Regions from separate parts of the Kitasatospora sp. NPDC085879 genome, predicted to be linked through region 3. Evidence: riboswitches for the same ligand, from Rfam matches in the RefSeq annotation. Region 3 holds a riboswitch; each other region holds the start of a gene.
What was found. A riboswitch is a leader RNA that binds a small molecule or an ion and turns the genes downstream of it on or off. The one in region 3 is predicted to bind cobalamin.
Positions count from the first base shown of each region.

Region 1: linked by a shared signal. The riboswitch ahead of cobN (cobaltochelatase subunit CobN) and the one ahead of AB0P35_RS10885 (HoxN/HupN/NixA family nickel/cobalt transporter) in region 3 are both predicted to bind cobalamin.
Region 2: linked by a shared signal. The riboswitch ahead of AB0P35_RS24170 (cobalamin biosynthesis protein) and the one ahead of AB0P35_RS10885 (HoxN/HupN/NixA family nickel/cobalt transporter) in region 3 are both predicted to bind cobalamin.

Region 1 is NZ_JBFBJZ010000009.1:46,785-52,145, forward strand. Features, by position in the region: gene AB0P35_RS09540 (precorrin-2 C(20)-methyltransferase) at 1-1,031, opposite strand, end outside; gene AB0P35_RS09545 (precorrin-8X methylmutase) at 1,028-1,654, opposite strand; gene AB0P35_RS09550 (cobalamin biosynthesis protein CobG) at 1,651-2,868, opposite strand; cobalamin riboswitch at 2,953-3,101, shown strand; gene cobN (cobaltochelatase subunit CobN) at 3,332-5,361, shown strand, end outside.
Region 2 is NZ_JBFBJZ010000033.1:16,966-22,326, forward strand. Features, by position in the region: gene AB0P35_RS24165 (cobyric acid synthase) at 1-1,412, opposite strand, end outside; gene AB0P35_RS24170 (cobalamin biosynthesis protein) at 1,409-2,386, opposite strand; cobalamin riboswitch at 2,479-2,673, opposite strand; gene AB0P35_RS24175 (XRE family transcriptional regulator) at 2,839-3,528, shown strand; gene AB0P35_RS24180 (alpha/beta fold hydrolase) at 3,622-4,743, shown strand; gene AB0P35_RS24185 (hypothetical protein) at 4,922-5,361, shown strand, end outside.
Region 3 is NZ_JBFBJZ010000010.1:139,121-144,481, reverse strand. Features, by position in the region: gene AB0P35_RS10900 (DNA-formamidopyrimidine glycosylase family protein) at 1-215, shown strand, start outside; gene AB0P35_RS10895 (phosphatidylinositol-specific phospholipase C domain-containing protein) at 267-1,313, opposite strand; gene AB0P35_RS10890 (metalloregulator ArsR/SmtB family transcription factor) at 1,480-1,842, opposite strand; cobalamin riboswitch at 1,925-2,131, shown strand; gene AB0P35_RS10885 (HoxN/HupN/NixA family nickel/cobalt transporter) at 2,161-3,276, shown strand; gene AB0P35_RS10880 (DMT family transporter) at 3,317-4,174, opposite strand; gene AB0P35_RS10875 (helix-turn-helix domain-containing protein) at 4,276-4,851, shown strand; gene AB0P35_RS10870 (type B 50S ribosomal protein L31) at 4,926-5,171, opposite strand; gene rpmG (50S ribosomal protein L33) at 5,219-5,361, opposite strand, start outside.

The sequences.
Region 1 (5,361 bases), on a different contig from region 3:
AGGACGGCGGTGGCCATCGCGAAGACGCCCGGGTCGCCGGAGGAGACGACCGCGACCCTGCGGCCGCGGCGGGCCAGGTCGAGGGCGAACTCGGCGCGCACCGACTCGACCTTGTTGTCGGAGCCGTGCCGGACCTGGCCGGGGCGGACGGGCACCCGGTCCAGGTAGGTGGTGTAGCCGACCAGGTCGGTGGCGGCGGCGAGGGCGCCGCGGGCCTCCGGGGTGAGCCAGAGCGGTCCGGCCGGACCGGTGCCGACGACCACGACCTCGCCGGGCCCGGTCGGTTCGGGCAGGTCCAGCGGCGCGACCTTGCTGGGCAGCACGGCCACCGAGAAGTACGGGACGGTGTCGGCCTCGACGTCGGCCAGTGGCACCGTGCGCTCGCCCTCCATGAAGGCCCGTTCGACGTACTGCGCGTCGTGGAGCCGGCCGGCCCGTTCCAGGGCGCGGCGGACGGCCGGGAAGGTCCGGCCGAGCTTCATGATCACGGCCGAGTCGGCGGCGGCGATCCGGGCGGTGAGTTCCTCCTCCGGCAGGGTGCCGGGGATGATCGTCAGGGTCTCCTCCGCCTCCACCAGGGCGGTGCCGAGCCGGGCCGCGGCGGCGCTGACGGAGGTCACGCCGGGCACCACCTCGGTCGGGTAGCGGTGCGCGAGACGCTTGTGCATGTGCTGGTACGAGCCGTAGAACAGCGGGTCGCCCTCGGCGAGGACGACGACGTCGCGGCCCGCGTCCAGGTGGGCGGCGAGCCGGGCGGAGGCCTCCTCGTAGAAGTCGTCCAGTGCGCCGCGGTAGCCGCCCGGGTGGTCGGTGGTCTCCACGGTGATCGGGTAGACCAGCTTCTCCTCGATCTGGCCGCCGGTCAGGTACCGGTCGGCGATCGAGCGGGCGATGGAGCGGCCGTGCCGGGCGCTGTGGTAGGCCACCACGTCGGCCTTGCCGATGAGTTCGGCGGCACGGACGGTGATCAGCGAGGGGTCGCCGGGGCCGAGGCCGACGCCGTACAGCCGGCCGGTCTGCTGCTCGGTCACTCTTCTTCACTCGCAATCGCGTTGATGGCGGCGGCGGCGATCGCGCTGCCGCCGCGCCGGCCGCGCACCACCAGGTGCTCCAGGCCGGACGGGTGCTCGGCCAGGGCCTGCTTGGACTCGGCGGCGCCGATGAAGCCGACCGGCACGCCGATCACCGCGGCCGGGCGGGGCGCGCCCGCCTCGATCATCTCCAGCAGCCGGAACAGCGAGGTCGGCGCGTTGCCGACGGCGACCACGGCGCCCTCCAGCCGGGGCAGCCACAGCTCCATGGCGGCGGCGCTGCGGGTGTTGCCCATCTTCTTGGCGAGGTCGGGCACCGAGGGGTCGGTGAGGGTGCAGACCACCTCGTTGTCGGCGGGCAGCCGCTTTCGGGTGACGCCGCTGGCGACCATGTTGACGTCGCAGAGGATCGGCGCGCCGGCGTGCAGCGCCTTGCGGGCCGAGGCGACCACGCCGGGCGAGTACACCAGGTCCTCGACCAGGTCGGTCATGCCGCAGGCGTGGATCATCCGCACCGTGACCTGGGCGACGTCGGCGGGCAGGGCGGCCAGGTCGGCCTCGGCCCGGATGGTGGCAAAGGACTGCCGGTAGATGGCGGCGCCGTCCTTCTCGTACTCGATCACGTGATCCTCCGGGCCTCGGCGACCGCCTCGGCCATCTCTTCCGTCGTCACTTCCACCGGCGTCACATCCGCCGACGGTGCCGGTGTCCCGACCGGCGTCACCCGGTAGCCCTGCCCGGTGGCGAGCACGTCCACCCATCGCCCGGCGGGGTGGCCGCAGCGCCGTTCGCAGCCCGACCAGTGCACCGGCAGGCCCGCGGCCGGGGCCGCCTCCAGTGCCCGGGTGGCGTCCGCCCGGACGTCGGCCCGGGAGGATCCGCAGCCGGGCAGGCCGGTGCAGGCGGTGGCACGTTCCCAGGCGGCACCCGGCGCGGTCCGGAATCCCGCCGCCGCCAGGTCGGCGAGCCGGTCGGCGGGCGCCCCGGGCAGCACGACCCCGCGCCAGGGGGTGAGCCGCAGCTCCCCCGCGGCCGCATCGACCAGCACCCGCCACCGGGCGGAACCGGCCGTGCCGAAGCGCAGCCCGACCGACAGGCCGCCGGGCAGCGCGCCGAGCGCGGGCGGCGCACCGGCGAACTCCGGGAGCCCGACCGGGCCGGGCGGCAGCAGGTCGGACACCTCCCGCAGGTGCCAGGCGCTGCGGCCGGCGGCGCGCACCGCGTCCAGGAAGTCCCGGGCGGCGGCGAGCGCGGCGGTCACGGCCTCCGCGGCCGGGACGGGCCGCGCGGTGGCCGCCCGGCCGAGGCGCAGCAGGGCGGTGCCGTCCGGCGCTGCGATCAATGTCACATCGGCGTTCAGCGCGGCCACGTCGCCGCGGCCGTCATCGAGGGCGAAGAGGAACTTGCCGGAGAGGCCGACCGCCCACGGGCTCGCGCAGAGCCTCGCGTCCAGCTCCCGTGCCCAGGCCTGCACATCGGCGTGGCCCGCGCCGGGGCCGGGCGAGGCGACGATGTTGCGGACCCGCTCGTGGGTGTCGGAGGGCAGCAGGCCGGAGGCCCGCAGCCGCCCGGCGAGCTCGGCGCCGCAGTCCGAAGCGAGGCCCCGCAGTTGGACGTTGCCGCGCGAGGTGATCTCCAGGTCGCCGTCACCCAGCGCCTCCGCGGCCTCGGCCAGCGCCAGTGCCTGACGCCCGGTCAGCATCCCGCCGGGCAGGCGGACCCGGGCCAGCGCGCCGTCGGCGGCGGTGTGCAGGCGAAGGGCCCCCGGGCAGGCGTCCGACCGGTCCCGGTCGGGCACGGCGGAGCCCGCCCCGGTGGGGTCGGGTGTGGGTGGCATGGCGGCGAGCATACAGATTGTCCGACCGACCGCCCCGTCGCCTGGATCACAGTCCGCATGCTGTCCCGCGGCAGGGCGGCACCCCGTACGATGCTGCCGGACGGTCCGCGCGGATCGTCCGACGCCAGCGACGGCAAGCGGAGGAAACCGGTGCAAATCCGGTGCGGTCCCGCCACTGTAACCACGGCTCAGCCGTGGAGCCAGGAACTCCCGCCGTCCTCCACCAGCCCGGGGCGCGGACCCCGAGGAAGGCCCGACCTGTGCGCTGCCGCATGCCCGGCTCCGCCGTCCCGCCCGGACGCGCCGAGCCGCCGCCCGCCGTCGCCGTGACTCCGGCGAACCCGGCGGCCGGCCGCACCTCGTGCCCCGCACCCCGCTCCGCCCCGCCCACCGGGCTGCCGTCCGGCGCCCCGGTGCGCCGCCGCACGCCCCGGAACACCGACCAGGCCGGGAGGCCCTCCGCATGATCCTGCTGCTGTCGACCTCCGACACCGACCTGCTGAGCGCCCGCGCCTCGCAGGGCCCCGTCCGCTACCGCCTCGGCAACCCGGCCCGGCTCACCGCCGAGGACCTGCCCGCCCTCGTCGAGGGCACCGACCTGGTCGTCGTCCGCCTGCTGGGCGGCCGCCGCGCCTGGGAGGACGGCCTGGACGCGCTGCTCGCCGGCCCCCGCCCGGTCGTCGTGCTGACGGGCGAGCAGGCCCCGGACGCCCAGCTGATGGAGCTCTCCACCGTCCCGGCCGGCATCGCCGCCGAGGCCCACGCCTACCTGGCGCACGGCGGCCCGGCCAACCTCGCCGAGCTCGGCGCGTTCCTCTCCGACACCGTGCTGCTCACCGGCCACGGCTTCGCGCCGCCCGCCTCGGCCCCCGCCTGGGGCCCGCTGGAGCGTCAGGCCCGCACCTCGGACGGCCCGCTGGTCGCCGTGCTGTACTACCGGGCCCACCACATGAGCGGGAACACCGCCTTCGTCGAGGCGCTGTGCGGCGCGATCGAGGACCAGGGCGGCCGCGCCCTGCCGCTGTACTGCTCCTCACTGCGCGGCGCCGAGCCCGAGCTGCTCGCCGAACTGGGCACGGCGGACGCGATCGTCACCACCGTGCTCGCCGCGGGCGGCACCCGCCCGGCCGACGCCCAGGCCGGCGGCGACGAGGAGGCCTGGGACGCGGGCGCCCTCGCCGCCCTCGACCGGCCGATCCTGCAGGCGCTCTGCCTGACCTGGTCGCGCGCCCAGTGGGAGGCGAGCGACGACGGCCTCTCCCCGCTGGACACCGCCACCCAGGTCGCCGTCCCCGAGTTCGACGGCCGGCTGATCACCGTGCCGTTCTCCTTCAAGGAGCTCGACGAGGACGGCCTCACCGTCTACCGCGCCGACGCCGAGCGCGCGGCCCGGGTCGCCGGCATCGCCGTCCGGCACGCCCGGCTGCGCCACACCCCGGCCGCGGAGCGCCGTCTCGCCCTCGTCCTCTCCGCCTACCCGACGAAGCACGCCCGGGTCGGCAACGCGGTCGGCCTGGACACCCCGGCCAGCGCGATGCGCCTGCTGCACCGCCTCCGCGCGGAGGGCATGGACCTGGGCACCGATCTGCCCGGCCTGGACACGGCCTCCACCTCCCACGAGTCACCCCGAGCCGAAGGGCCCGCCGGTGCCGAAAGGGAGGCGGGAGGGAGCGACGAAGGAGCGAGGGAGCAACGACCGTCGGTGCCGGGTCAGGAGGGCCCGGAGGCGAGCGGGCGAGCAATGAAGCACGAGGGTGACGAACTCATTCATGCTCTGATCGCGGCCGGCGGCTACGACCAGGACTGGCTGACGGAGGACCAGCTCGCCCGCAACCCGGTCCGTATCCCGGCCGCCGACTACCGGCGCTGGTACGCGACGCTGCCGCAGGGGCTGCGCGAGCAGGTCGAGGAGCACTGGGGCCCGGCCCCCGGCGAGCTCTACGTCGACCGCTCGCAGAACCCGGACGGCGACATCGTGCTCGCCGCGATCCGCTCCGGGAACCTGCTCGTCCTCATCCAGCCGCCGCGCGGCTTCGGCGAGAACCCGGTCGCGATCTACCACGACCCGGACCTGCCGCCGAGCCACCACTACCTGGCCGCCTACCGCTGGATCCAGGCCGCGCAGGAGGACGGCGGCTTCGGCGCCCACGCCGTGATCCACCTCGGCAAGCACGGCAACCTGGAGTGGCTGCCCGGCAAGACCGCCGCGCTCTCCGCCGAGTGCGGCCCGGACGCCGTCCTGGGCGACCTGCCGCTGATCTACCCCTTCCTGGTCAACGACCCGGGCGAGGGCACCCAGGCCAAGCGCCGCGCCCACGCCACCCTGGTCGACCACCTCGTCCCGCCGATGGCCCGCGCCGACAGCTACGGCGACATCGCGCGCCTGGAGCAGCTGCTCGACGAGTACTCGACGATCGCCGCGATGGACCCGGCCAAGCTGCCCGCGATCCGCGCCCAGATCTGGACGCTCATCCAGGCCGCCCGGCTCGACCA
Region 2 (5,361 bases), on a different contig from region 3:
TCCTCGATCAGGTCGCCCAGCCGGTCCAGCCGCTCCTCGCGGGCCGCGGCGAACGAGGTGTCCGGCGCCGGCACGAACGCCCGCCCGGCCGCCGCCGCCACCTCGCGCAGCAGCGCCCGCCGGAAACCGTCGTTCTCCAGCGCGCCGTGCCAGGTCGTCCCCCACACCGCGCCGACCCGGCAGCCGTCGAGGAAGGGCGTCCCGCCCTCGACGGCCACCACGCCGTGGTGGATCTCGTACCCCTCGACCCACTCCCCGTACGCCTCGCCGACCGGCCGGCCCAGCACCTTCGCCACCCCGAACTCCACCCGGGTCGGCAGCAGCCCGAGGCCCTCGACGGCGCCGGCCTTCGACTCCACCGCGTCGACGATCTCCCGCGACAGCATCTGGTAGCCGCCGCACACGCCGAGGACGGGCAGCCCGGCCGCGGCGCGGGCCCGCAGCGCGCCGTCCAGTCCCCGCTCGCGCAGCCAGGCCAGGTCGGCGACGGTCGCCCGGGTGCCGGGCAGCACCACCAGGTCGGCGTCGGCCAGCTCCTCCGGCCGGGTCGCCCAGCGCACCAGCACGCCCGGTTCCTGGGCCAGCGCGTCCACATCGGTGAAGTTCGACAGCCGAGGCAGCCGCACCACCGCCACCCGCAGCACCTCGGAGCCGTGCGGCGCGGCGGTCGGGCGGTTCTCCACGGCCGTGGACAGGTCCAGCGAGTCCTCGGCGTCCAGCCACAGGCCGGACAGCATCGGCAGCGTCCCCAGCACCGGACGGCCCGTCAGCTCCCGCAGCATCTCCAGCCCGGGCGCCAGCAGCCGGGCGTCCCCACGGAACTTGTTGACGAACCAGCCCGCCACCAGCGCCTGGTCCTGCGCGGACAGCAGCGCCAGCGTGCCGTACATCGCCGCGAACACCCCGCCGCGGTCGATGTCGCCGACCACCACCACCGGCAGGTTCGCCGCCGTGGCCAGACCCATGTTGGCGATGTCCCGGTCCCGCAGATTGATCTCGGCGGGGGAGCCGGCGCCCTCGCAGACCACCACCTCGTAACGGCTGCGCAGGTCCGCCAGGCACTCCAGCGCCCGCTCCAGCAGGACGGGCTTGCGCTCGCGGTAGTCCAGCGCCCCGACCTCGGCGACCGGCTTCCCGAGCAGCACCACCTGGCTGCGGCCGTCCGCGCCCGGCTTCAGGAGCACCGGGTTCATCGCCGCCTCCGGCTCGACCCGGGCGGCCTGCGCCTGCATCGCCTGGGCCCGGCCGATCTCGGCGCCGTCCGCGGTCACGAAGGAGTTCAGCGACATGTTCTGCGCCTTGAACGGCGCCACCCGGACCCCCTGCCGCGCCAGCCACCGGCAGATCCCCGCCGTGACCACGCTCTTCCCCGCATCTGAGGTCGTCCCTGCCACCAGCAGAGCCTTCGTCACGTGACACTCCCTTGCGAACGGGTGATGGAGGTGGCGCGGCCGAGTGCGGTGCGTCCGAGGGCATGGGCGGCCGTCGTCACCGCCAGCGCCAGCACCCCCACGCGGCGGGAGAGGCGGCAGGCGCGTTCGATGTCCGGGACGGCCACCGGCCGGAGTTCGGCGCCGAGGACGGGCCGGTGCTCCACCCTCTCGCCGTACTGCAGGGTGCCGCCGAGGCGTACGCCGAGCCCGCCGGCGAAGGCGGACTCGGCCTGTCCGGCGTTGGGGCTGGGGTGTGACGACCCGTCGCGCCGCCACACCTTCCAGGCGGCCCGCGGGTGCTCCGCCGCGGCGACGGTCAGCAGTGCGGTGAGCCGGGCGCCCGGCCAGCCGGCCACGTCGTCGAGGCGGGCGGAGGCCCAGCCGAAGCGCAGGTGCCGGGGCGAGCGGTGGCCGACCATCGCGTCCAGGGTGTTGACGGCCCGGAAGGCCAGCAGCCCGGGCGTGCCGGCGAGCGCGCCCCAGGTCAGCGCGTTGACCACCGCGTCGGCGGTGTTCTCGGCGACGGACTCGACCACCGCGCGGGCGATCTGCTGCTCGTCCAGGGTGCTGGGATCGCGCCCGCACAGGTGGGGGAGCCGCTCGCGGGCGGCGGTCAGGTCGCCGGCCTCCAGGGAGCGCCCGATCGTCCGGGCCTCGCGGGTCAGCGAGGTGCCGCCGAGCACCGTCCAGGCGGCGGCCGCCGCGAGGGCGGCCCGCGCGGCGGGCCGGCGGCGCAGCGCGTGGTCGGCGAGTGCCGCGCCGGCCGCGACCGCGCCGACGCTCAGCGCGGTGAAGGCGGTGCCGGCGCCCCGGTGGTCGCTCCAGAGGCGGCGTTCCAGGCGTCCGGCCGCGCTGCCGAACAGGGCCACCGGGTGGCCGCGGCGGGGGTCGGCGAGGGCGGTGTCGGCGAGGTAGCCGGCCACGGCGCCCAACAGGTAGGGGGCGGGGGTCAGGCGGCCCACGGCCCGGCTCCCTGGGTGGGGCGCAGCGGTGACCGCTGGGCAGCCTGCATGGCGTGCGTGTCCTCACTCAGGGTCCGCGCCCTGGATCGACGAACCGGCGGCGAGAGTCTCCTGGCTTCCGGGTCCGGCGCTCGCTCGGGCCTTCCAACGGCCCTGTGGCGGACCGCCGTGACCATGCAGGTCGAGCGTGCTCCCCGGTGACAGTGGCGGGACCGCGCCGGACTCGCACCGGCTTCCTCTGCATGCCTCCGTATGGCCCGGAGATCCCATCACGCCCTCCGACCGCCAGTCAACAAAGCGTGTGGAGTGGTTGGTCACACACCGTCGCGGCCCGGCCGTCCGCGCCCCGTACGATCCTCCAGCGCCCGCGGCGGCCGGTGGGGTCCGCTTCGTGCGTTCGGCGTGTGGGGCGGCGCACCGGGCCGCCCGTACGTTCTTGTGGCATGCGACGAAGACCGTCCACCCCGCTGCCGGTGCCGTTCTCCCCGCGGGCCGCCCGGGCGCACCGCGCCGGGCTCGGCCTGACCCCGGACCAGGTCGCCGAGGGCATGGCCGCGCACGGCGTCCGGCTGCTGCCCTCCCACGTGGTGGCCTGGGAGGCCGGCGAGATGCTGCCCTCGGAGGAGGAGTTCATCGCCCTGTCCCGCGCGCTGTGGTGTCCGCCCGCACAGCTGATGGGGATCGCGCCGGCCACCCTGCGGGACTTCCGGCTCGCCCGGGAGCTCAACCGGGAGCAGGCCGCCCACCGGATCGGGGTGGGCGCGGCGACGTACGCGCGGGCCGAGGAGACCGGCCGCTGGGACGCGGACGGCGAGCAGGGCCTGGCGCTGGCCCACGTGCTCGGGCTGCCGCTGCGGGTGATGGTGCGGGTGACCGGACGCCAGGACGCGCTCGACCGGCTGCTGCGCCAGGTGGTGGACGGCCGCTGGCAGGCGCAGCTGCGGGCGGTCGCCCGGGTGGTGCCGGTCCCGCACGCCGTACTGGGCGAGGTGCTGGCCGAGCTGCAGGACGAGTACCTGGTGCCGGGGCACTGGGGTTCGACGGTGCCGGACACCGCGCGGCCGCCGGCCCGGCCGCTCGCGGAGCGGTTCTGGGAGCTGCTGGCCCGCCGGGCCACCGACGTCCCGGTCTGAGCCGCCGCCCGGACGGACCCGTTCGGGTGGCCCGTCCCCCGGCGGGGGCGTGGACTGGGATCGCCGTGTCCGTGCCGCCACACCGGGAGCGCCATGCGTTGGGGAACCGCCGCGATCGTCGGGGCCGCCGTTGTCGGGACGGGCGCCGCGGCGCTGCTGATCGGCCGCCGGGTGTCCGAACGGGCCGTCCGCCCCGGCTTCGCCGGGGCCGGCACCACGGGCGGCCCCGGCATCCGGGTGCAGGAGCTCGGCGCGGACCGCGTCACCCTCACCCGCAGCGTGGAGACCGAGCGTCCCGGCCGCTACGCCCTGGAGTGGGCGGACGGCGGCCACGCCGTGGTGGGCGACGTGCTGGACACCGGTCCGCAGAGCGTCACCCGCCGGCTGCTCGCCACGGGCGCGGGCTCGCTGCGCACCGGGACGGAGGTCCGGGTGACCGCCCGGGTGTACCTCGGCGACCCGGCCTCCGCACTCGGCCTGGACTTCACCGCGGCCGAGGTCGAGGGCGAACTCGGGCCGATGCCGGCCTGGTACGTGCCGGGCATCCGCGGGCTCTGGGCGATCGTGGTGCACGGCCCCGGCGCCGACCGGCAGCAGGCCCTGCCGGTGCTGCCGCTGCTGCACGCGCTGCGGATGCCCGTCCTGGTGGTCACGTACCGCGGCGACGAGGGCGCCCCGCCGTCCCCGGACGGCCTGGGCCACTTCGGCGAGACGGAGTGGCGGGACGTCGACGCCGCCGTCCGGCTGGCCCAGACGAACGGCGCCGGCAAGATCGTGCTCTTCGGCTGGTCGCTCGGCGCCACGATGGCGCTGCACACCGCGACCCGCTCGGCCTGGCGGGACTCGGTGGCCGGCCTGGTGCTGGACTCGCCGGTGCTGGACTGGCCCGCGACGGTCCGCCGGGAGGCGGCCCGGGCCGGGGTGCCCGGCCCGCTCGCCGAGCTCGGCGCGCTGGCCGCCGAGGGCCGCACCAAGGTCGACCTGGCCGGCTTCGCCCGGCTGGCCGCCGGCACCGACCTGCAGGTGCCCGCGCTGCTGCTGCACAGCCCCGTGGACGCGGTGGCCCCCTTCGAGGCCGCCGAGCGCCTCGCCGCGCGGCGCGAGGACCTGGTGAGCCTGCAGCCCGTCCCGGACGGGGCGCACGCGGCCCTGTGGAACGCCGATCCCGACCGCTACGGCGAGGCGCTGCGCCGCTGGCTCACCCCGCTGCTGTGAGCCCCGCGGGCGGCCGCACCGACCGGAGACGAACGTCGTGCTCATGCCATGTTTCGGCTCCGGGCGACCCGGTTTGGTGCCTGTTGCCCGATCTCATCCCCTGTCCACGGACCGGACCTACGATCGCGCGTAGAACTCGATGTGACAGAAGGCCGGTACACGGGGAAGACTGCTCGGCGTGACGTCTCGGAACCCGCGCGACCGTGATGCCCCGCTCCAGCCCGCGATCCGCACCGGAGCGACGGTGACCCGTCTGCCAGGAGCGGCCCGCCGACCCGAGAGCACGCCTCCGGGTGGGCCAGTCCGCCGCCGTACCCCCGCGCCCAAGCCGGGCCGCGGCCGGGTGCCGCTGCCGGACGGCTTCCCCGCACCCGCAGAGCTGGCCCCGCACGCCCGCCGGATGCTTGCCGACGCCGTGCGGATCGCCCGCTGGGCCGGCGAGCTCGGCGAGGTCGACAAGCGTGGCGAGCTGCTGCCCGACGACGCCCGGGCCGCCGGGCGTGCCCTCGCCATGACCGTCGGCGCCGCCGCCAAGGCCTGGGGCCAGGCCCTGCTGGTCGGCCTGGTCGAGCTGCGCGACGGCGGAGCCGGCCCCGGCTGGCGGCTGAACGCCTGGGA
Region 3 (5,361 bases):
TGCACGAGGGGGCCGGTGCCGGCCGGATCGACACCGTCCGCCCGGAGCACACCCCGGAGGCGATGGGCCGCCCGCCGCGGGTCGACGACCACGGCGGCGAGGTGTACGTCTACCGCCGCACCGACATGCCCTGCCTGGTCTGCGAGACGCCGGTGCGCACCGAGTCGCTGGCCGCCCGCAACCTGTTCTGGTGCCCCGGCTGCCAGCAGCGCTGAGTGCGGTGCCCTGCCCGGCCGGGGCGCCGGCCGGGCAGGGCGGACGGTGCGTCAGCCGCGCGGCAGCACCAGGGACTGCACCTGGGACAGCTTGCGCCAGTCGCTGGAGACGATGCTGGCGTGCGCGGCCGCGAGCTGGACGACCCGGGCGCGGGCCTGCTCGGCGGTCGGGTCGGTGGAGCTGATGGCGGGTGCCACGTTGTGGGCGTCCGTCATCACCAGCAGGTAGTGGCGGGCGTCGTACCAGGCGGTGTCGATGCCGCCGACGTAGGCCGCGGCGTCACCGTCGAACACCACGAACCAGGGCCGGATGCTCGTCTCGCCGTAGGCGTTGCGCGGGTCGCCGGAGACGGCGCCGTGCACCACCGGGAAGACCTGTGCCTGGCCGGCCTTGCCGGCGGCGGCGAGGTCGCGCAGGTAGCGGCTGTACTCGACGTCGGTGTGCAGGGTGTCGAAGGGGTTGCCCTCCTCCACGGTGCCGGGGATGACGTCCACCAGCACGCGGCCGGCGAGCGCGTCGCGGCTCGGCCAGTTGCCGGCCTTCGCGGCCTCGTCGAGGTTCGGGTAGCTGCCGCCGCCGGGCTTGGCGAGCAGGTCGGCGGGGCGGAAGACGGCGCTGCCGAGGTGGGCGGCTATCAGGCTGTCGAGCTGGGCCGGGCCCATGCCGCGGTTGGCGGCGAAGCCGCCCTTGAGCTCCAGCTTGACCATCAGCGGGCCGCTCGACGGGTGGGCGGCGAGCCAGATCCGCAGGTCGTCGAGGCAGTACTCGAGGTTCTTGTTGGCGCCACCGCTGTACAGCTGGGCGGGGGTGGTGGCGGCGGTGCAGTTGTTCGCGTTGCCCAGCGGGTTGGAGTGGCTGACCTTCCACTCCTTGGTGATGGTGTCCGTCCAGACGTCCAGCTCGATCATGCCGGTGCCGGTGTCCAGGCTCTGCGCGAGGAAGGGGAAGGCGGCCGGGTCGTAGGTGTTGTGGATCCCGACGGCGGTGGCCGAACCGAACGGCAGCCCGCCGCCGGTGGCGGCGCCGGACTGGTGCGCGGGGAGCAGGGTGGCGGCCGCGGCCAGCAGCCCCACGGCGAACGTACGGCGAAGCTTCAAGGGGTGTCTCCTCGTCAGGAGCCTGGGAACGGCGGGCCGGACGGACCGCCTCCGGAAGCATGGGCCACCGGAACGGCTTCGAGGTGACATGACAAGAAAACTTGGCTGAAGCTGACCCCCCGTCGAGCTGACAAATCGTCAGGAAGAGCTCATTCCGTGCGCGGGCTCATTCGGCCCGCCCCAGCACGCCGTGCTCCAGGACCTCCGCGACCGCCGGGTCGGTCAGCCGGTAGCGGACCACCCGCCCGTCCCGCTCGCCCTCGACCACACCCGCCGCGCGCAGCAGCCGCAGCGCCTGGGAGACCGCCGGATCGCGCATCCCGGTCGCCAGCGCCAGATCGGTGACGGCGAGCGGCCCGGTGGTGTGCAGCGCGAGCAGCAGGGAGAGCCGCCCCGGGTCGGCGAGCAGGCCGAACCGCTCGGCCCAGGCCCGGACCTGCCCGGTGTCGCCGATCCCGGCGATCGCCTCGCAGACCCGGTGGCCGTCGATGCTGCGCTGGCCGACGCGGTCGGCAGGGACGAGGTGCATGGCGGCATTCTCGCAGGCCGTCCGGCCGTGATCTGCGACACCTGCGCAGGTCTGCAGGCTTGCAGCTGTCGCTCCGTCACCTCTACGGTGGAACAGCCGTGGTGCTCGGGAAGACCGGTGCAGGACCTGCGGGTCCGAGTCCGGAGCGGCCCTCGCCACTGTGAACGGGGAGTCAATCCGTACCCCTCGCGGGTCACTGGGCGCCGGAGCGCGCCCGGGAAGGCCGGGTACGGGCACCACAGGAACCTCCCCGTGAGCCAGGAGACCGGCCACGGCACCTCACGACGTCATTCCACGAGGTGCTGGAGCGTGAACCGCATGACCCTGCCCGCCACCGGTACGGCCGCGCCGCCGACCGCCCCCGGCCTGCCCGCCTTCCGCTGGCGGCGGGAGGACACCCTTCGCACGGCCGGCCTGCTGGCCGTCATCCTGGCGATGCACGTGGCGGCCTTCGGCACCCTGTTCCTGCTGGTCGTCCCGGAGCGGTACGAGGTCGGCACCCAGGTGTTCGGCGCCGGACTCGGCATCACCGCCTACACCCTGGGCATGCGGCACGCCTTCGACGCCGACCACATCGCGGTGATCGACAACACCACCCGCAAGCTGATGGCGGACGGCCGGCGCCCGGTCTCGGTGGGCTTCTGGTTCGCCCTCGGGCACTCCTCGATGGTGGTGCTGATGGCCGCCCTGGTCGCGGGCGGCGCCCAGCTCGCCGGGGTGCTGATGGACGACGGGTCGACCGCCCACCAGGTGCTGGGCGCCATCGGCACCACCGCCTCCGGCGCCTTCCTCTACCTCATCGCCGCGCTCAACCTGGCAGCGCTGCTCGGCATCCTGCGGGTCTTCCGGGCGATGCGGGCCGGCTCCTACGACGAGGCGGAGCTGGAACGGCAGCTCGACTCGCGCGGACTGATGAACCGCGTCCTGCGCCGCGCCACCCGCTCGATCTCCCGGCCGGGCCAGATGTTCCCGGTCGGCATGGTCCTCGGACTGGGCTTCGACACCGCCACTGAGGTGACGCTGATGGTGATGGCCGGCTCGGGCGCCGCGGCCGGCCTGCCCTGGTACGCGATCGTCTGCCTGCCGCTGCTGTTCGCCGCCGGCATGAGCCTGTTCGACACCCTGGACGGCACGTTCATGAACTTCGCCTACCAGTGGGCGTTCTCCAACCCCGTCCGCAAGGTCTTCTACAACCTCGCCATCACCGGCCTGTCGATCGCGGTGGCCTTCGTCATCGGCACCATCGAGCTGGTCGCCGTGCTGCACGACAAGCTCGGCCTCGCCGACCCGGTGACCGGCTGGATCGCCGGACTCAGCCTGGACAACGTGGGCTTCGTCATCGTCGGTCTCTTCGTGGTGGTCTGGGCGGCGGCGATCGGCTACTGGCGGATCGCCGGGGTGGAGAAGCGCTGGGCGCCCGAGCGGGCGGCCTGACATGGCGGGCCGCCCGCAGCGCCGGGCGGCGGACGGGGCGTCAGCCCGCCGCCAGCAGCAGCGTGCCGGCCACCGCGAGGCCCGCGCCGAGCACCTGGACGCGCCGCAGCCGCTCCTTGAGCAGCCCGCGGGCCATCACCGCGGTGACCACCGGGTAGAGCGAGGCCAGCACGGCGGCCACGGCCACCGAGCCGCGGTGCGAGGCCGCGGCGAAGGCCGCGTTGGCGGCGACGTCGGCCACCCCGACCGCGGTCAGTGCGGGCAGGCCGCGCAGCACGCCGCCCGCCCCGCCGGCCCCGGCCGACGGGCGACCGCGCCGCGCGGCCAGCAGGACGGCGCCGCCCACCGCCACGTTGCACAGCCGCTGCACGCACAGCACGGACAGCAGCCCTCCGCCGGCGGAGGCCTGGGCGATCAGCGCCATCACGGTGCCCATGCCGACGGCCGCCCCCAGGGTGAGCACCAGGACCCGAGCCGTCACCGCGCCGCCGCCGCGCCGCGGCCCGCCCGCGAGGGCGACCCCGAGCACGGCGACCGCGATCCCGGCGGCCTGCGCCGGCCCCGGGCGCTCCCCGAGCAGCAGGCCGACGCCCACCGGCACCGCGACACCGACGGTCGCGAGCGGCGAGACCACGCCCATCGGCCCGAGCGACAGCGCCCGGTAGAAGGCCAGGATCGCGAACGGCCCGATCACGCCCGCCGCCACCGCGTACCAGAGGCCGGCGCCGGACACGCCCGGGCCGCCGGTCACGAGCACGGCCGGGACGAGCAGCAGCGCCGCGGCGGCCTGCGAGGCCACCACGACGGTCAGCGCGGGCAGCCGGCGGGTCAGAGCGCCGCCGCCGTAGTCGGCCATGCCCCAGAGCAGGCTGGCGGTGAGAGCGAGGATCTGGGACAACACAATGGACTCCGGAGTACGGTCGAGTGGACTCGTCGTGCCCCAGCAGCTTAGGTCAACAGAGTGAACCGGACGAATCAATTCATTGGACTGACACTGACATGCCCGACCCCGACCTGATCACCCAGGCCCTGGCCCGCAACCTCAAGCGGCTGCGCGCCGACCGCGGCCACACCCTCGATGCGCTCGCCGCCCGCTCAGGGGTGAGCCGCGGCATGATCGTGCAGATCGAGCAGGGGCGGACCAACCCCAGCGTCGGCACGGTCGTCCGGCTCGCCGACGCCCTCGGCGTCTCGATCGCCCGGCTGCTCGACTACGACGAGACCTCCACCGTGCGGATCGTGTCGGACGCCGAGGCGGTGCAGCTGTGGGCCGGCGCCAAGGGCGGCACCGGGGTGCTGCTCAACGGCATCGAGGCGCCCGGCCCGCTGGAGCTCTGGGAGTGGCTGATCCTGCCGGGCGAGGGGCACGGCTCCGACCCGCACCCCGTCGGCACCGTGGAGATCGCCCGGGTCGAGGAGGGCGAACTCACCCTCACCCTGGACGGCCGCGACCACCTGGTGCCGGCCGGCTCCACCGCCTCCTACGAGGCCGCCACCGCGCACGGCTACCGCAACGACGGCGAGGTGCCCGTCCGGCTCACCCTCGTCGTCTCGGTGCCGCCGCCCCCGCGCTGAGCCCGCCCGGGAACGCGACGGCGCCCCCCCTTCCGTGCGGAAGGGGGGGCGCCGTGCGGTGCCGCCGGTCGCGGTCAGTCGCGGCCGTACCGGCGCCGGTACTGCTCGATCCGGCCGGCCTGGTCCAGCACCCGGGCGCGCCCGGTCCAGACGGGGTGGCTCGCCGAGGAGGTCTCCACGTCGACCACCGGACGGACGGTGCCGTCCTCCCAGACCACCGTGGACGCGGAGTCCAGCGTGGAGCGGGTGAGGAAGGCCAGGCCTGCGGCCTTGTCGCGGAAGACGACCGGACGGTAGGCGGGGTGGATGCCGTGCTTCATGGGGCTGCTCCTTCGGGGGTCGACGGGGGGAGTGTCTCGGCGCGGGGTCAGCGCGCCTCGCGGAACGCCACGTGCTGCCGCGCGACCGGGTCGTACTTGCGCAGCACCAGGCGGTCCGGGTCGTTGCGGCGGCTCTTGCGCGTCACATAGGTGAATCCGGTGCCGGCGGTCGACGTCAGCCGGACGACCG